Regions from separate parts of the Hominiventricola filiformis genome, predicted to be linked through region 1. Evidence: predicted binding sites of a transcription regulator. Region 1 holds the regulator's gene; the other holds the start of a gene.
What was found. Region 1 encodes Rex, which represses fermentation and respiration genes when NADH is low (regulators of the CRP and FNR family bind a similar motif). Its sites were predicted from a motif close to ATTGTTAANTANTTAACAAT; they were not measured.
Positions count from the first base shown of each region.

Region 1 (3,187 bases):
TTTTCTCAACAGAGTTGTGACCAAAGTTATCGAGATTGATCAGGGACAGGTGACCACCTTCATGGGCAATTATTCCGATTATGCCCAGAAAAAAGCCATGCTCCGGGAAGCACAGATGCAGGCGTACTTAAACCAGCAGCGGGAAATCAAACATCAGGAGGAAGTTATTGCCAAACTGAAATCCTTCAACCGCGAGAAATCCATCAAGCGTGCCGAAAGCCGTGAGAAAATGCTGGACAAGCTGGATGTGCTGGACAAGCCTTCTGAAGTAAAGGCAGATATGCATATTGAACTGGAGCCGCGGGTGGTAAGCGGTAATGACGTACTTACAGTATTGGGACTGTCCAAGGCATTTCCGCCCCAGACGTTGTTCACGGATCTTGATTTTGAAATCAAGCGCGGTGAGAGAGTGGCGCTCATCGGAAGCAATGGTACGGGAAAGACCACGATCCTGAAGATTTTGAATCAGGTAATTCCGGCGGATGCAGGAGAAGTGCATCTGGGTTCCCGGGTGCAGATTGGTTATTACGATCAGGAGCACCATGTGCTTCATATGGAAAAGACGGTATTTGAAGAACTTTCGGATGCCTATCCGACATTGACCAATACAAAAATCCGTAACGTACTGGCTGCCTTCCTTTTTACAGGGGATGATGTATTTAAACGGATTAAAGATTTAAGCGGTGGCGAGCGTGGCCGTGTTTCTCTGGCGAAGCTCATGCTTTCCGAGGCAAACTTCCTGATCCTCGACGAGCCCACCAACCATCTGGATATCGTTTCGAAAGAAGTACTGGAGGATGCGCTGAACCATTATACCGGAACGGTGCTGTTCGTCTCCCACGACCGTTATTTCATCAATACAGTAGCGACCCGGATTCTCGATCTGGAAAATCAGGGACTGACCAACTATATTGGAAACTACGATTATTATCTGGAAAAGAAAGAGACCATGGTAAATTTCACTGCGGCTCCCACGGAGACGGTTTCGGCAGCAGAGACAACCGCAGACACAGATTCCAAGCTGGACTGGAAGCAGCAGAAAGAACAGCAGGCACAGCTTCGTAAGAAACAAAATGAGCTGAAGAAAGTAGAAAGCCGCATTGAAGAGCTGGAGAACCGCGATAAAGAGATTGATGCGGAACTGGAGAAGAAAGAAGTTTTCACCAATGTGGCGGAAGTGACGAAGCTTTCCAAAGAAAAAGATGCCATCCAGACGGAACTGGAAGAATTATATGAAAAATGGGAAGAACTGTCAGAATAACTGACAGAAAAGTTTGACAAAAAATAAACAGCGTTTTATAATATATAAAGTATATGATTGGAGGCGTTTTATGGAAGAAAGACGCATATCAAAAGCGGTTATAAAAAGACTTCCGCGATACTATAGATATCTCGGTGAGATGCTGAATAACGGAGTAGAACGTATCTCCTCCGGAGAATTAAGTAATAAAATGCAGGTAACAGCTTCCCAGATACGTCAGGACTTAAATAATTTTGGTGGATTTGGACAGCAGGGATATGGATATAATGTACAGTATCTTTATGATGAGATCGGCAAGATTCTTGGAGTGAATACGACTCATCCAATGATTATCATTGGTGGAGGTAACTTCGGACATGCACTTGCAAACTATGATTTCAGCAAGAATGGATTTATCACGAAGGCAATTTTTGATATCCGCCCGGAACTGGCGGGTACCTCAATCAGAGGAATTCCGGTTCTGATGATGGACGAATTGGAAGAGTTTGTGGAAGAAGAGCAGATTGAGATTGCGGTACTGACTCTGCCGAAGAGTAAGGTACAGGAAGCGGCAACCAGACTGGCAGCCTGCGGAATCAAGGCTCTGTGGAATTTTGCACATCTGGATCTGGACGTTCCGAAGGATGTGGTAGTGGAGAACGTACATCTGGTAGACAGTCTGATGCAGCTTTCCTATCGGATCACCAGTTATGAGCGTCCGGAAGAAGCGGAATAACTGACAGGTATATGAAATGACAAAGGGGCCAATGCGAACGGACAAACCTTCGCAGAAGCCCCTTTTTTACGGGAAAACAGAAAAGATGGAAGAAAAAATAATGCTGGATATGCTGCCGAAGCGGACAGCGCGTTCACACAAAGGAATTTATGGAAAGGTCCTGTGTATTGCAGGCAGTAAAAATATGGCAGGAGCAGCATATCTCTGCGGATATGCTGCACTTCGTACTGGAGCCGGTATGGTACGAATTTTCACGCCGGAAGCGAACCGTATCATTTTACAGACGCTTCTTCCGGAAGCGATCATGACGACGTATGAAGACAGAGACTCCATGCTTGAGCAGCTGACAGAAGCTTTTTCCTGGGCAGATACGGTGGCAATTGGTCCGGGACTTGGAAAAAGCGATAATTCTGCAGTACTGCTTGAGCAGGTGATGAAGAAGTGGAATCATCCGATGGTCGTGGATGCGGATGGACTGAATCTTCTGGCAGAACGTATGGAACTTCTGGAACAGCATGAAGGACCGCTGATTGTGACTCCTCATGTGGGAGAATTTTCGCGGCTGACCGGTCTTACAATGAAAGAAATATCAGAAAATATTCCCGGACAGGCGCAGGCATTTGCCAAGGCTTATCATTGTATCTGTGTTCTGAAAGATGCCCCGTCTGCGATCGGTGATCCTGACAGAGTGACAGTGAACACAACGGGAAATAACGGAATGTCCACGGCAGGAAGCGGAGACGTTCTTACCGGTATTATTGCAGGACTTCTGGGCCAGAGGATGGATGCAGAAGATGCAGCAAGACTTGGCGTATGGCTTCACGGACGCGCCGGTGATCTGGCAGCTGAAAGAGAAGGAACCTATGGATTACTGGCCAGACATTTGATCGAATATCTGCCCCAGGCTATGAGAAAAGGAGAAGAGTCATGAAACATTATTTAAGAATCTGTGCTGAGATTAATCTGAATGCAGTTGCATATAATTTTAAAAGTATGAAAGATCGTCTGGCTCCGGAGACGAAGATGATCGCGGTAGTCAAGACGGATGGATACGGACATGGAGCAATTCCTATTGCGCATATGGTTCAGGAATATCCGTATATCTGGGGTTTTGCGGTGGCGACTATTGAAGAAGCGGTGCTGCTAAGAAAGGCAGGAATCGAAAAACCCATCCTGATTCTGGGATTTGTATTCCCGGATGCGTATGAAGA
Region 1 covers NZ_JAJEPS010000006.1:119,295-122,481, reverse strand. The annotation lists gene LKD36_RS08120 (ABC-F family ATP-binding cassette domain-containing protein) at 1-1,261, shown strand, start outside; gene LKD36_RS08115 (redox-sensing transcriptional repressor Rex) at 1,332-1,976, shown strand; gene LKD36_RS08110 (NAD(P)H-hydrate dehydratase) at 2,062-2,907, shown strand; gene alr (alanine racemase) at 2,904-3,187, shown strand, end outside.

Region 2 (3,187 bases), on a different contig from region 1:
GATTGATGCCAAGAGAAGAGAAGACGGAAGCGGATGGAATATATACAAAAATGGCGGCAGAGTGGATGTTGAAATCGACGCTGTAGAGTGGGCCATGAAAGTCTGTGAACTGGGAGCCGGAGAGATTCTGTTGACCAGTATGGACTGTGATGGAACGAAAGCAGGATACGATATTGAATTAACTCGAACCATTGCAGAAAATGTGCCGGTGCCGGTGATTGCATCGGGCGGAGCAGGTACGTTGGAGCATTTTAAGGAAGCTTTGACCGATGGAAAGGCAGATGCAGCGCTGGCCGCATCTCTGTTCCACTATAAAGAACTGGAAATCCGTCAGGTGAAAGAATATTTACAGGATGCTGGACTTCCGGTACGTTTATAAAATAGTTACAAGAATCTGGAGGAAAAATATGTCTGCCATATCTAATGACTGGCTGGAACCGCTGAGCCCGGAATTTAAAAAGCCATACTATGCGAAACTATATAAGACTGTGAAGGAGGAGTATAGCACTCATCAAATCTTTCCGCCCGCAGATGATATTTTCAATGCATTTGCGTTTACACCATTGAAAGATGTGAAGGTTGTGATTCTTGGGCAGGATCCATATCATGGAAATGGACAGGCCCATGGACTTTGCTTTTCTGTAAAGCCGGATGTGGAGATTCCGCCTTCGCTGGTTAATATTTACAAGGAATTACAAGATGACTGTGGATGCTATATTCCCAATAATGGCTATCTGGAAAAATGGGCAAGAGAAGGCGTGATGTTGCTGAATACTGTACTGACTGTGCGTGCTCATCAGGCAAATTCCCACAGAGGAATCGGATGGGAAGAATTTACGGATGCCGCAATCCGGGTGTTGAATGATCAGGACAGACCTATGGTTTTCATGCTTTGGGGACGACCGGCACAGATGAAAAAATCTATGCTCAATAACCCGAAACATCTGATTCTGGAGGCACCACATCCAAGCCCATTATCTGCTTACCGTGGATTTTTCGGATGTAAGCACTTCAGCAAAGCAAATGAATTCTTAAAAGCAAATGGACTTACGCCTATTGACTGGCAGATAGAAAATCGATAAAGAGAAGTTAATCCCATCTGAATTTCAATTCAAATGGGATTTTTTGTACAGAACATAACAAATAGGAATATAGAGAAATGAAAAAACTTATTGATAAAAATTTCACATTATGATATTTTAAATAAAGTGAGCCGGACGCGGCGAACTTTTTTTTGAGCATGCTTGTTAAAAGAATAACAAACAAAAATGTTTTCCGAAGTGAAAGGAGACTACATGAGCAGAAAAATTACTATCATTGGAGCAGGAAGTGTTGGTTCTACCATTGCATACTCTTTATCGCAGGAGGAACTTGCGTCAGAAATTGTAATGATTGATATTAACAAAGACAAAGCAGAAGGGGAAGTGATGGATATTGAACAGGGCACCTGTTTCAGAGAGTCCATATCTATCATAGCGGGTGATTACCCAGATGCAAAAGATTCTGATATCGTAATTATTACTTCTGGAATTGCGAGAAAACCGGGTCAGACCCGTATTGATCTGGCCCAGACCAATGTGAACATTCTGAAGAGCATTACACCGCAGATCGTAAAAGAGGCGCCGAATGCACTGTATGTGATTGTGAGCAACCCGGTAGATATCATGACTTATGTATTCACGAAGATTTCCGGTTTGCCTGAGCGTCAGATCATCGGTTCTGGTACGATTCTGGATACAGCAAGACTTCGCTGTGGATTATCAGAGCAGCTTCAGGTAGCACAAAAAAATATTCATGCATATGTGTTTGGAGAGCATGGAGATACTTCTTTCATTCCGTGGACAGGAGCTTATGTATCCGGTGTACATGTAGATGAATATGTGGAAGCAGCACAGCGGATGGGAAAAGACGTAAAACCGATTAATAAAGATGCAATGATTGAATATGTCCGTAAATCCGGTGGAGTAGTAATTGCAAAAAAAGGTGCAACTTTTTACGCTGTATCGAGATCGGTATGTCAGCTGTGCAAAACATTAATGGCTTCTTCTGAATCTGTTGTAACAGTATCTTCTATGATGCACGGAGAATATGGCATAGAGGATGTCTGCTTAAGTACATTGACTCTGGTTGGTCCGGAAGGTATCAGTGGTAAGCTTCCTATGAGAATGAACAAAGGGGAAACAGAAAAACTGAAAGCCAGTGCAGATGCACTGAAAGCAGTAATTGCACAGATTGACCTGTAAAAAGTTTTAAGGAAATAGAAAGGATCATCAGGCTATGAAATACAGTTATTATCCTGGCTGTACATTAAAGAATAAAGCCAGAGATCTTGACGCTTATGCGAGGGCCTCTGCAAAGGCACTTGGATTTGAGCTGGAAGAGATCGAGGACTGGCAGTGCTGCGGCGGAGTATATCCGCTGGGAAGTGATGAGATCGCCACTAAACTGGCATCTATCCGGGCACTTCAGTCAGCCAAAGAAAAAGGACAGGAGTTGATCACTGTCTGTTCCGCCTGTCATCATGTCTTAAAAAGAGTCAATGATGATATGAAACATGTGGAAGATATTTGCACCAGAGCGAACAACTATCTGAAGCTGGAGGAGCCCTATTTGGGAGAAACGAATGTGCTGCATTATCTTGAGGTACTTCGTGACAGGGTCGGATTTGATGGAATCAAAGAAAAAGTGACCCATCCGCTGACCGGAAAGAAAGTAGGTGCCTATTATGGATGTCTTCTGCTCCGGCCAGGAAAAATATTGGAGTTTGATAACCCGGAAAATCCGAAGATTATGGAAGATTTTATTCGGGCTATTGGAGCGGAGCCGGTCATCTATCCTTATCGGAACGAGTGCTGTGGTGGCTATATCTCACTGAAAGAAAAAGAGATGGCAAAGAATATGTGCAATAAGATTGTGGAAAGTGCAGATGGTTTCGGTGCAGATATGCTGATCACCGCCTGTCCGCTGTGTATGTACAATTTGAAAAAGAATACAGTGGGCAATCTTCCTGTTTATTATTTTACTGAGCTTCTGGCAGAGGCATTAGGTGTGAAAGAGGAGGTGGACAACGCATGAATACAGTGAGCTCACAGGCTGAAAAGATCAAGGAAATCAGTGGTGTGAATCCGCTGAAGTGTATGAAATGCGGAAAATGTTCAGCATCCTGCCCGGCATTTGACGAGATGGA
Region 2 covers NZ_JAJEPS010000018.1:44,335-47,521, reverse strand. The annotation lists gene hisF (imidazole glycerol phosphate synthase subunit HisF) at 1-379, shown strand, start outside; gene ung (uracil-DNA glycosylase) at 408-1,082, shown strand; gene LKD36_RS14300 (L-lactate dehydrogenase) at 1,296-2,243, shown strand; gene LKD36_RS14295 (CoB--CoM heterodisulfide reductase iron-sulfur subunit B family protein) at 2,278-3,075, shown strand; gene LKD36_RS14290 (4Fe-4S dicluster domain-containing protein) at 3,072-3,187, shown strand, end outside.
Region 2: the regulator Rex is predicted to act here: its motif matches at 1,172-1,191, upstream of LKD36_RS14300 (L-lactate dehydrogenase).